3 regions of the Mesorhizobium sp. C399B genome follow, and region 1 is predicted to be linked to each of the others. Evidence: riboswitches for the same ligand, from Rfam matches in the RefSeq annotation. Region 1 holds a riboswitch; each other region holds the start of a gene.

What was found. Region 1 has a riboswitch for thiamine pyrophosphate ahead of thiB (thiamine ABC transporter substrate binding subunit). Riboswitches for the same ligand answer to the same signal wherever they lie in the genome.
Region 2: another riboswitch for thiamine pyrophosphate. It lies ahead of thiC (phosphomethylpyrimidine synthase ThiC); the one in region 1 lies ahead of thiB (thiamine ABC transporter substrate binding subunit).
Region 3: another riboswitch for thiamine pyrophosphate. It lies ahead of NLY36_RS27565 (YkoF family thiamine/hydroxymethylpyrimidine-binding protein); the one in region 1 lies ahead of thiB (thiamine ABC transporter substrate binding subunit).

Annotation. Positions count from the first base shown of each region.
Region 1 is NZ_CP100472.1:2,730,525-2,735,276, reverse strand. It holds gene NLY36_RS13030 (ABC-F family ATP-binding cassette domain-containing protein) at 1-1,421, opposite strand, end outside; gene NLY36_RS13025 (thiamine diphosphokinase) at 1,423-2,082, opposite strand; TPP riboswitch at 2,244-2,358, shown strand; gene thiB (thiamine ABC transporter substrate binding subunit) at 2,402-3,409, shown strand; gene thiP (thiamine/thiamine pyrophosphate ABC transporter permease) at 3,630-4,752, shown strand, end outside.
Region 2 is NZ_CP100472.1:4,548,692-4,553,443, reverse strand. It holds gene hemA (5-aminolevulinate synthase) at 1-732, shown strand, start outside; gene NLY36_RS21685 (ATP-grasp domain-containing protein) at 1,303-2,607, shown strand; TPP riboswitch at 2,831-2,947, shown strand; gene thiC (phosphomethylpyrimidine synthase ThiC) at 3,051-4,752, shown strand, end outside.
Region 3 is NZ_CP100472.1:5,786,879-5,791,630, forward strand. It holds gene NLY36_RS27540 (DUF1236 domain-containing protein) at 14-343, shown strand; gene NLY36_RS27545 (hypothetical protein) at 442-657, shown strand; gene NLY36_RS27550 (DUF2934 domain-containing protein) at 750-989, shown strand; gene NLY36_RS27555 (hypothetical protein) at 1,146-1,397, opposite strand; gene NLY36_RS27560 (GSU2403 family nucleotidyltransferase fold protein) at 1,663-2,010, opposite strand; TPP riboswitch at 2,263-2,375, shown strand; gene NLY36_RS27565 (YkoF family thiamine/hydroxymethylpyrimidine-binding protein) at 2,366-2,974, shown strand; gene NLY36_RS27570 (ABC transporter permease) at 3,230-4,072, shown strand; gene NLY36_RS27575 (ABC transporter ATP-binding protein) at 4,069-4,752, shown strand, end outside.

The sequences.
Region 1 (4,752 bases):
GGGGCGATGATGCTGGTGACGGTGCGGTCGAGGAAGTCGCGGTCGTGGCTGACCAGGATGACCGTGCCGGCAAAGCCGGCGACAAGTTCCTGCAACAGTTCCAGCGTCTCCATGTCGAGATCGTTGGTCGGCTCGTCGAGCACCAGAAGGTTGGCCGGCCGCGCCAGAACACGCGCCAGGAGCAGCCGCGCCCGTTCGCCGCCGGACAGCTCGCGCACCGGGGTGCGCGCCTGTTCCGGCTTGAACAGGAAATCCTTCATGTAGGACACGACATGGCGCTGCTCGCCATTGATGACGAGGTTTTCGCCGCGCCCGTCCGTGAGATACTGCGCCAGGGTCTCGGCCGGATCGACCGCCTCGCGCTTCTGGTCGAGCGTGGCGATTTCCAGATTGGTGCCGAGCCGCACCGAGCCGGCATCGGGCTTCATCTCGCCGGTGAGCATCTTCAACAGCGTCGTCTTGCCGGCGCCGTTCGGCCCGACAAGGCCGACGCGATCGCCGCGCTGGATGCGGGTCGAGAAGCCCTTGACCACGGTCAGGTCGCCAAAACTCTTCTCGATGTTCTTGGCCTCGATCACCAGCTTGCCGGATTCGGCGGCGTCGCTGGCCACCATGGTCGCCGAGCCCTCGGCGCCGCGATGGCCGCGAAAACGCTGGCGCATGGTCTGCAGTTCGCCCAGGCGGCGCATGTTGCGTTTGCGGCGAGCCGTCACGCCATAGCGCAGCCAATGCTCCTCGCGCACGATCTGGCGGCCGAGCTTGTGCTGTTCGCGCTCTTCCTCTTCCAGCACAAGGTCGCGCCATTCCTCGAAATGGCCAAAGCCCTTGTCGAGGCGGCGGGTCTGGCCACGGTCGAGCCAGACAGTGGCGCGCGAGACGCGTTCGAGGAAGCGACGGTCGTGCGAGATGACGATCAGCGCCGAAGACGTCCGGACAAGCTCTTCTTCCAGCCATTCGATGACCGACAAATCGAGATGGTTCGTCGGCTCATCAAGCAGCAGAATATCGGGTTCGGGCGCCATGACGCGGGCAAGTGCTGCGCGGCGCGCCTCGCCGCCGGAGAGATCGTTGGGGTTCTCCGTGCCGGCGAGGCCGAGATGCTCCATCAGATATGTGGCGCGGTAGGGATCGTCGGCAGGCCCAAGCCCCGCCTCGACATAGGCGCGCACATTGGCAAAGCCGTCCATGTCGGGCATTTGCGGGAGATAGCGCACCGTTGACGAAGGCTGGCGGAAGACCTCGCCGTCTTGCGGCTCGATCAGACCAGCAGCAATCTTCAGGAGCGTCGACTTGCCGGAGCCGTTGCGGCCGACGAGCGCGATCTTGTCACCGGCGGACGCCGTCAGTTCGGCGCCATCGAGCAGCGGCGTGCCGCCAAAGGTCAGTCTTATGCCGTCGAGGTTGAGAAGGGGCGGGGCCATGTCAGCTTTCAGGCAAGGGGTAGGGGTGGGCGAGCAGCAGCGCGCGGCCATGGCCGAGCGCGATTTCGAGGCCGCCCCCGGTCGTGTTGGACTTGACCTCGTTCGAGATGGTCAGCGACGAGCCGAACAAGACCTCGACATGGTCGAGCGGCCACTTCGCGCCGGACACGGTGAGGCCCGAAAGATCGGAAAAGCCGAGCACCGAAAACAGCGTTCCGTCGGCATAGTCGAAGCCGGCCTTGCCATGCAGCAGAGGGGCGCCTTCCTGCGCTCCGCTGGTCAACAGCACTTTTGTGCCGGCCTCGGCCAGCCGCAGGCTGAGCGCCAGATGGAGGAAGGCGTGGTCGGCGCGCTTGCCGCCGAAAGCGCCGGCCAGCACCAGGCTGGTGGCGCCGCGTTCCAATGCCGCCGCGATCGCCAGTTCGCCATCGGTCTTGTCCTTTTCGGGAGGAAACACCTCCCGCGGCACGGCGGCGAGATCGGCAGGCAGGTCCGCCGGCACAGAATCGAAATCGCCGACCCACAGCTCCGGCATCAGGCCGATCAGGCGGGCATGACCGATGCCGGCGTCGGCGGCGATGACGCGCGTGCCCGCGACCTGGCGGTCGAGCCGCGGCGTGCGGACGAGATCGCCGCCAAGCAAGATGGTGAATGTGCTCATATCCGCTGGCCCTTACCAGCCCCGCCGACGAAACGGAAGGCCGAGCGGCACCGTCACTCTTTGTTGGAGCATGATCTTTTTCCGGAAACGGTTCCACTTTCCGGGATCATGCTCGGGCAAACTTCCGCTTGCGTGGCACCTTGGCCGGGCCTATGTGTCGAAACGCTCTAACGGGGTGCCGGACGCGATCTTCGCGGACCGGCTGAGAGGCAGTCTCGCCAACCCGCTGAACCTGATCCGGTTTGTACCGGCGGAGGGATTAGACGCTTCGGACAGCCCGACGCCTCAATTCCTTTCAACACGAATGAAGGAGGCGCCGATGCGCATTTTTTTGTCCCGTCTTGTCCCAGCGCTGGGGCTTGCTGTTTCGCTACTGGCAAGCCCTGCGTGCGCGCAGGAAAAACTCACGATCTATACCTATGAGAGTTTCACTGCCGACTGGGGTCCAGGCCCCCAGGTGAAGAAGGAATTCGAGGCCGAGTGTGGCTGCAGCGTCGACTTCGTCTCGGTCGCCGACGGCGTCGCACTTCTCAACCGCGTCAAGCTCGAAGGTGCCTCGACCAAGGCCGATATCGTGCTTGGTCTCGACACCAACCTCACCGCGGAAGCCAAGGCTTCCGGCCTGTTTGTCCCACATGGCGCGGTGGCTGAAAACAACGTGCCGGGCGGCTGGAGCGACGACACTTTCGTGCCCTACGATTATGGTTATTTCGCCGTCGTCTACGACACCGAAAAGCTGAAGAGCCCGCCGAAGAGCCTGAAGGAACTGGTCGAGGGCGATGCCGCCGACAAGATCGTCATCCAGGATCCGAGGACGTCGACGCCGGGCCTCGGCCTGCTGCTGTGGGTCAAGTCGGTCTATGGCGACAAGGCGCCGGAAGCCTGGGCGAAACTCAAGGGCAAAGTGCTGACGGTGACGCCGGGCTGGAGCGAGGCCTATGGCCTGTTCTCCAAGGGCGAGGCGCCGATGGTGCTTTCCTATACGACGTCGCCGGCCTACCACATGGTGGCCGAGAACACCGGGCGCTACCAGGCGGCCTCGTTCGAGGAAGGCGAGTATCTGCAGGTCGAGGTCGCCGGCATCACCACCACGGGCGCGAAGAACCCGCTGGCGGCGAAGTTCCTGGCCTTCATGACCGGGCCGAAATTCCAGGATGTCATTCCGGAGACCAACTGGATGTTCCCGGCCGGGAAAACCGACAAGCCGCTCAATCCGGCTTTTGATAGGCTGGTCAAGCCGGCGAAGACCTTGCTGTTCAGCCCGGAAGAGGTCGCGGCAAATCGCAAGGCCTGGGTGGATGAATGGCTGGCGGTGATGAGCAAGTAGATTTGGCTGTATAGTCAAAAGATGAGTGCTCTACGGCGCCCCCCTCTGTCCTGCCGGACATCTCCCCCACGAGGGGGGAGATTGGCCTTTACGTTGACTTTCGCCAATCTCCGAAGCTGCAGGAATGAGCGGAGCGCTAAAACCGCCAATCTCCCCCCTCGTGGGGGAGATGTCCGGCAGGACAGAGGGGGGCGCGAAGGAACGCGACGCCCGGTAAAGAGTGCAACGCTCTGACCCCCGCATCACGGCCGGCATTGTCGCGCTTGCGGCAATCGCGCTGCTGATCGGTGGCGCCTTCGCCGGCCTTATCCGCGAAGGCGCGCACGACCTTTCCGGCGCCGCGTCCGCCTTTGACCTCTATCTCCTGCGCGTTGTCCGCTTCACGCTCTGGCAGGCTGCGCTCTCGATGCTGCTTTCCGCCGTACCGGCGCTGTTCGTCGCCCGGGCGCTGTCGCGGCATCCGCGCTTCTTCGGACGCGGCTTCATCCTGCAGCTGTTTACTGTGCCCCTTGCCTTGCCGGCGATTGTCGCAGCGCTGGGCATACTGGCGCTCTATGGCCGCGCCGGTTATTTCGCCGCGATCGGTGGCCAGAGCTGGCCCGACATCTATGGGCTGCCGGGCATCCTCGTCGCCCACGTCTTCTTCAACCTGCCGCTGGCCACCCGGCTGTTCCTCGAAGCGCTGGGAACGGTGCCGGCCGATCAATGGCGGCTGGCGAGCCAGCTCGGCATGGGGGCGAGGCCAGCCTTCCGGCTGATCGAGTGGCCGGTGCTGCGCGCCGCGCTGCCGGGCGTCGCCGGGCTTGTCTTCATGCTTTGCATCACCTCCTTCACCATAGTGCTGATCCTCGGCGGCGGGCCGGCGGCGACGACGCTGGAAGTCGCCATCTATCAGGCGCTGCGTTTCGACTTCGATCCGGCGCGAGCGGTGACGCTGACGGTGCTGCAGATCGCGCTGACTTTTGCCGTCATGCTGGCGCTGACGCGGCTCGGCGCCAATGTGACCGGCGACGCCAATTTGCCTGTCGCGCCGCGCCGCTATCACTTGGCCGGCAAAGCAGAAACAGCGTTCAACGCCGTCCTGATCGTCCTCGCCTTGCTGTTCGTCGCCGGACCAATGGCGGCCACCGTCGCGTCCGGCCTCGGCGCCGATCTCGGCCGGCTGGCGGGCGAGAGTGCCGTGCGTCAGGCGACCCTGACCAGCGCCGGTCTCGCCCTCTCGGCGGCGCTACTTTCGGTGGCGCTGTCGCTGTCGCTGATCATGGCTCGGCGGGCACTGTCCCTGCGCCGCCGGTCCAGTGCCCGTTCATTGCTCGAACATGCCACCGACACCGGCGCCGGCT
Region 2 (4,752 bases), 1.8 Mb from region 1:
AACGACGTTGCGCATTTGCGGGAGCTTCTGCGCAGTGTAAATCCTGCAAGACCCAAGATCATTGTTTTTGAATCGGTATATTCAATGGACGGTGACATTTCACCGATCAAAGATATCTGTGACATGGCGGACGAATTTGGCGCAATGACGTTTCTGGATGAAGTTCATGCATCGGGAATGTACGGTCCGAAAGGCGCCGGCATTGCCGCGGAACTTGGCATCATGGATCGTCCAACCATCATCGAAGGGACGCTAGGTAAGGCGTTCGGCTCGATGGGGGGTTATGTGACCGGACCTGCCTCCATTGTTGACAGCATACGAAGCTTCTCGATCGGTTTCATTTTCACCACGGCGCTTGCGCCAGCGCTGGCGGCTGGTGCGCTGGCAGCGCTGCGCCATCTTCGCGATTCAGATTCAGAACGAATTGATCTGCACCGGAAAACGAAACTTTTAATCGGATTGCTGAAAGAGGCGGGCATCCCCGTCATGCCGACCCGAAGCCACATCATTCCTGTGCTTATTGGTGATCCATTCCGTTGCAAGGAAGCGTCCCGCCAGCTTCTGGATCAGCATGGAATATACGTTCAGCCAATTCTGGCGCCGAGTGTTCCGGTGGGAACCGAGCGGTTCAGGGTGACGGTTACGCCTGCCCATAGTACGACAGATATTCGGACGTTCGTCGATGCGCTCAGGCAGGTTCTGCTGCGGGACAATCTTGGCAAGGCTGCCTAATGTAAATGCTGGGAACGACAGGGCGCGCAGCCTCAGACCTGATTATATCAGCCGGGCTCGCCGAGGTGGAAGCGGCGGTCAGCGATCCGGTTCTGACGCCCGATCGCATCTTCGAATGTCATCGGAAAGCAGTTCCGTAACCCGCAATGACAGCTTTCGCGATCTTAAATGATGTGACTCCATAATTGAATGGGGCCGTTTGACGGCTCGCAGCTTACACATCGGGCCGGTTCCAGATTCAGGGCTCACCATGAGCCAGTATGACCAGAGCGCATGTTCTTGTGCTGCGAGTTTGATGTGGCTTGGCGTGCCCTACCCGAGGGGCAGGTCACGCCCAGGCCCACGGGATCACACACCAACCCCAGCTAACCTGGTTTGAACGGAGCAAGCCTCCGACGCCGCCCTAATCAACAACGCTGCAACAGATCCTTCAAATCAATTTACAAGATTTTTACAAGCGTCAGTCGTTGACAATGGTACGGCACCGCGAGTCTGAGGTCCGGCACGGCCATAAAAGTGACGCCGGTACCCTCGGACCGCCGCCAGCACGCAACATCGGGATTAACAGCAATGGTAAGAAGAAGAGCGCTCATATTGGTCGAAGGCCATAGGGGTACTGGTCAGCTATACGTCCAAGCGGCTCAGTGTCTTGGTCTTCATCCAATTACTCTGACGGCTGATCCACCTCGGTACGACTATCTTTCGGCGGAAAACGTTGAGGCAATCCGTGTCGACACTGGCAATCTCGAAGCGTTGGTCCGCGAATGTTCGCGGCTGCGTGCTACCCACGACATTGCTGGCATTACTGGCTTTGCCGGGGACCATGAATCGATCTATGCGACAGTTGGCAAGCTTTGCCGGCATTTCGATCTACCGGGACCGAACCCTGAATCGATTGAACGAAGCTGCGACAAATTCAAGCAACGCCAACTCCTCGCGCAGGCCGGCGTTCCAATACCGGCCTATCGGTTGGCAACGAATGCGGCGGAGGTAGAAAGCTCGGCTGCAGAGATCGGCCTGCCCGTGATTCTTAAGCCGGCAGTAGGCAGCGGCAGCATCGGTGTCCGATTGTGCCGCAGCCTCGAAGACGTAGCCGAACATACGACTTATCTATTGGGCGGAAAGCACATATGGCGGTCTACACCGAAAATACTCGTCGAAGAATTCGCACAGGGCCCGTTCTATAGCATTAATGTTATGGGGAATGAGGTCGTTGCGATTTGCGCCAATGACTTTGGTCCCCTCCCCCATTTCGTCATACGTGAGGTGACGTATCCGGCCCTGCTAACCGATCAGGAGCGTGAGCGCATCGCCGATGTTTCGCTGAGCTGTTTGCGGGCTCTCGGCCTTGGCTGGGGGCCAACTAACGTTGAACTCCGGTGCACGAAACGCGGTCCAGTTGTCATTGAAGTCAATCCGCGTCTTAGTGGCGCGCCCGACCCTCAACTGGTCCAGTTAGCTTACGGTGTCGACCTCGTCGCCGAGCACATCAAGCTTGTCATTGGCGAGGAATGGGATCTGCGCAAAAAGCATTCGCATACCGCGGCCGCGCGATTCCTGCTTCCTGATCAAGATGGCACCCTGGACTGGATTGGTGGCGACACTCAGGCAGCTGCTATATCCGGTGTGGCCGAGGTCAAATTGAATGTTGAACCCAAGACACCGATCGTCAGGAAGGGGGATTTCCGAGACTGGATTGGACATGTCATTGCCACTTCACCCAGCCGTGCTGAAACCGAGGGCGCCCTTCAGCGAGCGGTCGCCTTGATCGATTGGTCGATCACCCCTTTTCCGGCGACAATAGGAGGTGATCGAGAGCACGATGTTTGTGGGGCGTTCGGGCGTCCCACCAGTTCTGTTCCGATCAGGCATTGACGGCTTAAGATCCTTGAAACGCAGCAGTTCCGTCTACGTCAATGTCACATCAAGTTTGACGAGGCAAATGCAGCTTTGGCCACACCTGCCCTATCTCCCGCGGAACTTCTCCGCGACCCGTGGCGAGGCCGTCGGCCCAATTTGGCCCCAATTTGATTGCCGCCCACCGCCGCCGCAGGACGAACACGCGCTTGACAAGACAACCCCGGCCCGTTCAACTTGAGGCATTCACCAGGGGAGTCCCGGCAAGGGGCTGAGATACTGCTGGCTTTCGCGGCGCAGTGACCCGTTGAACCTGATCCAGTTCATACTGGCGTAGGGACGGTGCAAGCGCTCTGCGGGAGTTCACGCCCGAGGTCCTGTTTCGGCAGGTCGACAGAAGCGTCTTTTCATCCTTCCGGCACAGAACTGGGTCTCCAATGCATGAGCAAAGGAGCCTCAAGATGAATGCCCTCACCCCAGCCGTCTCAACGGGACCGCTGCCTGCTTCGCGTAAGATCCACAAGCCCGGTGCCATCCACCCGCAGATCCGGGTGCCGATGCGCGAAATCTCCGTCCATCCGACAGCCGGCGAACCGCCCGTCACCGTCTACGACCCGTCGGGCTCCTATACCGATCCGGCTGTCGAAACCAGCATCCAAAAAGGCCTGGCCCGGCTTCGCCACGAATGGATCTTGGCGCGCGGCGATGTCCAGGACTGTGACGGCCGCCACGTCCGGCCGGAGGACAACGGATTCGCGACGGGCGAACGCCTGACGCCAGAATTTCCCATCCGCCACCGACCGCTCAGAGCCAAAGCAGGCAAGGCGGTGACGCAGCTTGCCTATGCACGCGCCGGCATCATCACACCCGAAATGGAGTTCGTCGCCATCCGCGAGAACCTTGGTCGCGAGATCCTGCACGGCAAGGTTGAGCGCGACGGCGAGGCTTTCGGCGCGATGCTGCCCGATTTCGTCACGCCCGAATTCGTCCGCGACGAGGTGGCGCGCGGACGGGCGATCATTCCCGCCAACATCAACCATCCCGAAAGCGAGCCGATGATCATCGGCCGCAATTTCCTGGTGAAGATCAACGCCAATATCGGCAACTCCGCTGTCACCTCCTCGATGGCCGAGGAGGTTGAAAAGATGGTCTGGGCGATTCGCTGGGGCGCCGATACGGTGATGGACCTGTCGACCGGCCGCAACATTCACAACATCCGGGACTGGATCGTGCGCAACGCACCGGTGCCGATCGGCACGGTGCCACTCTACCAGGCGCTCGAGAAGGTTGGCGGCATTGCCGAGGATCTGACCTGGGAGGTGTACCGCGACACGCTGATCGAACAGGCCGAGCAGGGCGTCGACTATTTCACCATCCACGCCGGCGTGCGGCTGCATTATATCCCGCTGACCGTCGACCGGGTCACGGGTATCGTCTCGCGCGGCGGGTCGATCATGGCCAAGTGGTGCCTGCACCATCACCGGGAAAGCTTCCTCTACGAGCATTTCGCGGAAATCTGCGACATCGCCAGAGCCTACGACGTATCCTTTTCGCTCGGCGACGGCCTTCGTCCGGGCTCGATCGCCGATGCCAACGACGCGGCGCAGTTCGCCGAGTTGGAGACGCTCGGCGAGTTGACGCAGATCGCCTGGGCGAAGGATTGCCAGGTGATGATCGAGGGGCCTGGCCACGTGCCGATGCACAAAATCAAGGCGAACATGGACAAGCAACTCGCCGTCTGCGGCGAGGCGCCGTTCTATACGCTTGGACCGCTGACGACCGACATCGCGCCGGGCTATGACCACATCACCTCAGGCATTGGCGCCGCGATGATCGGCTGGTTCGGCACCGCCATGCTCTGCTACGTCACGCCCAAGGAGCATCTCGGCCTTCCCGATCGCAACGACGTCAAGATCGGCGTGATCACCTACAAGATCGCCGCCCACGCCGCCGACCTGGCGAAGGGCCATCCGGCAGCGAAAGTCAGGGATGATGCGCTTTCCCGCGCGCGCTTCGAGTTCCGCTGGGAGGACCAGTTCAACCTGTCGCTCGATCCGGAAACGGCGCGGTCCTTCCACGACCAGACTTTGCCCAAGGAAGCGCACAAGGTGGCGCATTTCTGCTCGATGTGCGGACCGAAATTCTGCTCGATGCGTATCTCTC
Region 3 (4,752 bases), 3.1 Mb from region 1:
ACAGGAGACGAAGATGAAAACCATCCTTATTCCCGCCGTCGCCGGGCTCGCCATGATCGCTGGTATCGGCATTGCCGCCGCCGACGAGGTCATCGTCACGCAGCCGGCACAGCAGCAGGTGATCATCACCCCGGAACAGCGCACGGTCGTGCACCAATACGTAAAGAAACATCCGCTTGCCTCGGTCAATCTGCTCGGCGTCGAATTGAATGTCGGCACTGCCTTGCCTGACACTGTCGAGCTGCAGGAGGTTCCCGACGTTCAGTACAGATACGCCGTCGTCGACAACCATACCGTGTTGGTCGACCCCAGCACGCGCAGGATTGTCGAGGTGGTCGAGTAACGCTCGACAACCTAACCATTCATCGGTGATACGGCCCTGTCGTTCTTCCCAAAAGGGCGGCAGGGCCGAATGACGAACATGATGAAAGGAGAATTGCCATGTTGCCGCATGTCGAGACCCCGAACTCCGCCAATGTTGCGGCGTGTTGCGACAAGTTGCTGGCCGAGCGCAACACGGCGCTGTTATCGATGAAGGAAGCGATCGCGCTCCTGCGGGAGCGCACCGGCACCGATCGTTCGGATGCCGACCTCGCCGGGCTGATCGTCAAGAAAGCGGCGCTGCTCGGCGTTGCGGTGATTTCCGACCCGCGCTGAGATGTCTCGTCACTCAAGACGCCGGTCGAATTTTCGGCTAATGTTTTCGTGGAATCTGGACCAACCGACCGGACCCAACCACGGAGGCTTAAGTGACGGACGACAAACAGGACCGCATTCGCCAGCGCGCGCACGAGATCTGGGAAAAGGCCGGCCGGCCTGAAGGCGCGCATCAGGAACACTGGGAGCAGGCCACGGCTGAAGTCGATGGCGCGGTCGCCAAGCCCAAAAAGGCGGCGAAGAAAGCTGACGCCAAGCCCGCCAAGGCAGCCGCCAAGCCAAAGGCGGCGAAGCCTGCCGCCGCAAAGTCCGGCAAAGCCAAATCGAAATAAGGCCAGAAATAAGGCCAGTCGAAATAAAGCAAGGCCGGAATTCGCTGGCCGGGGCCATCCTTGGCGCCCGCCGTTCAGGCGCGCCCGAGCCTCTCAACCTGACGAATTGCGCCTGCGACGGGCAGCGCAATTCCTTGTGTTTGGCGACAGGCGCCCTCATGCCTCCCAGGCATAACTCGACAGCGCAAAGCGAATGCCGGCAGCTGTCATGGTCAGTTCGCATTCGGTGATCTGGCGCAGGTGGCGCAGATAGCGCGTTACAGTCTGTGGCAGCCAGCCGGCGCAGGCCTCGACATAGGCGCGGCTGTGAACAAGGGTGCCGGTCGACAGCCTCTCGTCCTTCTCGGCAACGACTTTCAGATATTGGCGGATGAAGCGGATGTCGTCGGCGATGTCTTGGCTGGCCATTCGCCAAGCCCCGGCGAGGCGTTCGCACTGATCGAATGACAAGGGCAACAAAGGGGGCGGCAATAAAGGCGGCGGCAACAAAGGCGGCGGCAACGACGGGGGTGACAGCAAAGGCCGAGAGAGATCGGCGAAGGCAACATGGTTCGCTGTGCTCAAGGACATTCCTCTCTGCGAAAAGAGATATCGTACTTTATGTACGAATAAGCGTCAAGCCAATTTCGTACGGTTGGGACGATGGAAATGAATATAGCAGCGGTCGCTTCAGCTAATCCCGCATCGTGAATCCTTCAGGAGTCGCACCAATTTCGCGGAGGGATTTCCCCAGGATGGTGTGACTGTTTTCCCTCGTGGCGGCGTCGAACAGGTTCAAGCCGCCCCGGATCGTCTCGCGCCAGTTTTCGCCCTTCTCCCACGCTTCCATGAAGGCGAAGGCAAGGTCGTCCTGGCGACGCGTGGCTTCGAGCGCTTGGGTCAGCAGGCGCGCTTGATGGAGATCCTTCTCCCGCTTGGCGCCAGCGCTCGGCCCGCGTCGCGAGGCGACGATCAGCTTGTGGATGGCGTAGCGCTGGGGCGAGGGGACCAGCACAGGCAAGCCCGAGCGATGCAGGAGCACAGTCCGGATGGGGTCGCGGATAAGGAAATCCAGAAACCGTAAGGGCTGCGCGGAGTCTCTGCCGTTTTCTTATAATTACGTTTATCAGCTTGAATTTCAACGCAGTTATAAGAAGTTCGTGGATACGTTATAACGCAACGAACTGACGAGTCGTCTGTTAACGCCCGGGCGCCCGGCACGTCTGGCCCAAAACACTTTCCCGCAGTGCCTCAACAAACGGCTTCCCCAATGCCGCGAACGGTGCTTTAACCCGCCCATCCACAGGGGTGCTCCGTATCGTCGGGGCTGAGATGAGGGCGGCAAGCCTTCGGACCCTAAAGCTGATCTGGATAATACCAGCGGAGCGAGGCGGGCGATGTTTTCAGGCGCACAGATTTCCCTTTATCCCATGACCGACGATTTCGTCGGCGTCATCCTCGGCGCGCTCGGCGCGCTCGATCCCTGGCGCGACCGGCTGCGGATCGAAACCGATGACATCTCGACCCTTATGGTCGGGCCGCCCGAGGTGCTGTTTCCCGCCATGCGCGACCTGTTCGTCGCGGCGGCCAAAAGCGGCAAGCACTGCGTGCTTTCGGCGGCGGTCTCGCGCGGCTGTCCGGGCGAGCCCGACGATCCGATCTGCCGCTCCGACGAGACCGGCGGCCCCGCCATTCCGCTGGACGAGCGCAAGATCGCCGCGATCCGCGCTGTCCAGGCCACGCCGTCGACCGGCCAGCCGGTGGCGGCGCAGTTCTCGCTCTACGTTATGGGCACGGGCGACCATATGGACGAGATCTACGGCTGCATCGATTTCCTGAAACAGTCCGGCGTCTTTGAGCGCTCAAAGAACTTCTGCACCAAATTGCGTGGCGATGCCGGTGCGGTGTTTGCCACGCTCAACGAGGCCTTCTGCCGCTTCGGCCCCGGCGCCGGCCACGTCACCCTCGACATCACGATCTCGGCGAACAGCCCGAGCGCCGTCTGAGCCGCGGCTCAAGCGTCGTTCCTTGAGGATATTGCCGTGGCTGGTTTATCTGACCCATTGCGTGGAGGAGATGCCTCTGACCCCTCAGCACAGAGAGGAGGGGAGCCATTGGCGATTGGCGAAGACCGCGATGCCCACGAATCTCCCCCCTCGAGCAGGAGATGGCCGGCAGGCCAGAGGGGGTCCCAGCGCGTGGAGCGCCGACGTCCTTTTCGCATCGGCAAGGCGTGGGCGCTCTATGCGAGACGACCCCCTCTGTCGCCTTCGGCGACATCTCCCCCTCGAGGGGGGAGATTAGCCGCAGCCATCGCCAAGACCATCCCCGCCGCCTGCGCCTCCGCCCTGCTCCTCGCGGCGTGGGAGCTCTACGCCCGCTATGGTGGCGCTGCGCCCACCATGCTGCCGGCGCCGTCGCGCGTGCTGCAGCAGGCCTGGGAGCATCGCGCTGCCCTTGCCGACAACACGCTGCCCACCATCCGCGCCACATCAGCCGGCTTCGCCTGCTCGTTGGTCGCTGCCTTCGTGCTTTCGGCGGTGGTCGATTTCTTGGCCCCGCTGCGCCGCGCGCTGTTTCCGCTGCTGATTGTCAGCCAGACCTTGCCGCTGGTCGCGATTGCGCCGCTCATCGTACTGTGGTTCGGCTTCGGGCTGATGCCAAAAATCTTGCTTGTGGCGCTCGTTACCTTCTTCCCGATGATGGTGGCGCTGGTCGAGGGTTTTGCCGCGACCAGCAAGGCGATTTCGCAGATGCTCGCCACCATGGGGGCAGGGCGCTGGCGCATCTTCTGGCTGGCGCGCCTGCCTTCGGCGCTGCCCTATTTCTTCGCCGGGCTGCGCATCTCCATCACCTACGCCGTCGTCGGCGCGATCTTCGCCGAATATGCGGGGGCGGCGAAGGGGCTGGGCATCTACATGCTCAATGCCAAGAACAACTTTCGGCCCGATCTGGTGCTCGCCGCGGTCGCCGTCAGCGCCGCGCTCACGCTTGTCTTGTTCGCCATTGCGGTGCTCGTCCAGCGCTTCGCCATGCCTTGGGAGAATGCAGGGAGCGAAAGCCGCGACGGCAAGGTTGAAGCTGCAGAAGAGAACCGTCAATGACGCGGCTCGAACTCCGGGACATCAGGAAGAACTTCGGCGCGCTTGAGGTGCTCGCCGGCATTTCGCTTCATGTCGCGGCCGGCGAGTTCGTCTCCATCCTCGGCCCTTCCGGCGCCGGCAAGTCGACGCTGTTCCAGTTGCTGACCGGCGCGCTGAAAGGCGAGGGCGACATGCGCTTCGACGGCGCGCCATTGCAGGGCAGCCCCTTCGCCTTCATGCCGCAGCGCGACGCGCTGATGCCGTGGCGGCGCGTCATCGACAATGTGACGCTGGGGCTGGAAGTGCAGGGTCTTGGCCGCAAGGCGGCGCGCGAACGCGTCGCGCCGTTGTTCGCTGAGTTCGGCCTTGCCGGTTTCGAGCGCGCCTGGCCGGCCGAGCTTTCCGGCGGCATGCGCCAGCGCGCCGCCCTTTTGCGCACCGTGGTGCAGCAGCGCGACATGCTGCTGCTCGACGAGCCCTTTGGCGCGCTGGATGCACTGACCCGCGCGGGTATGCAGCGCTGGCTGGAAGGCATGTGGCAGCGCCAACGCTGGACGGCGCTGCTGATCACCCATGACGTGCGCGAAGCCGTCTACCTCTCCGATCGCATCTATCTGATGTCGGCGCGGCCGGCCCGCATCATCGGCGAGATTGCCGTGCCGCTGCCGCGCCCGCGCACCACCGGCAGCGATGCCGCGCGC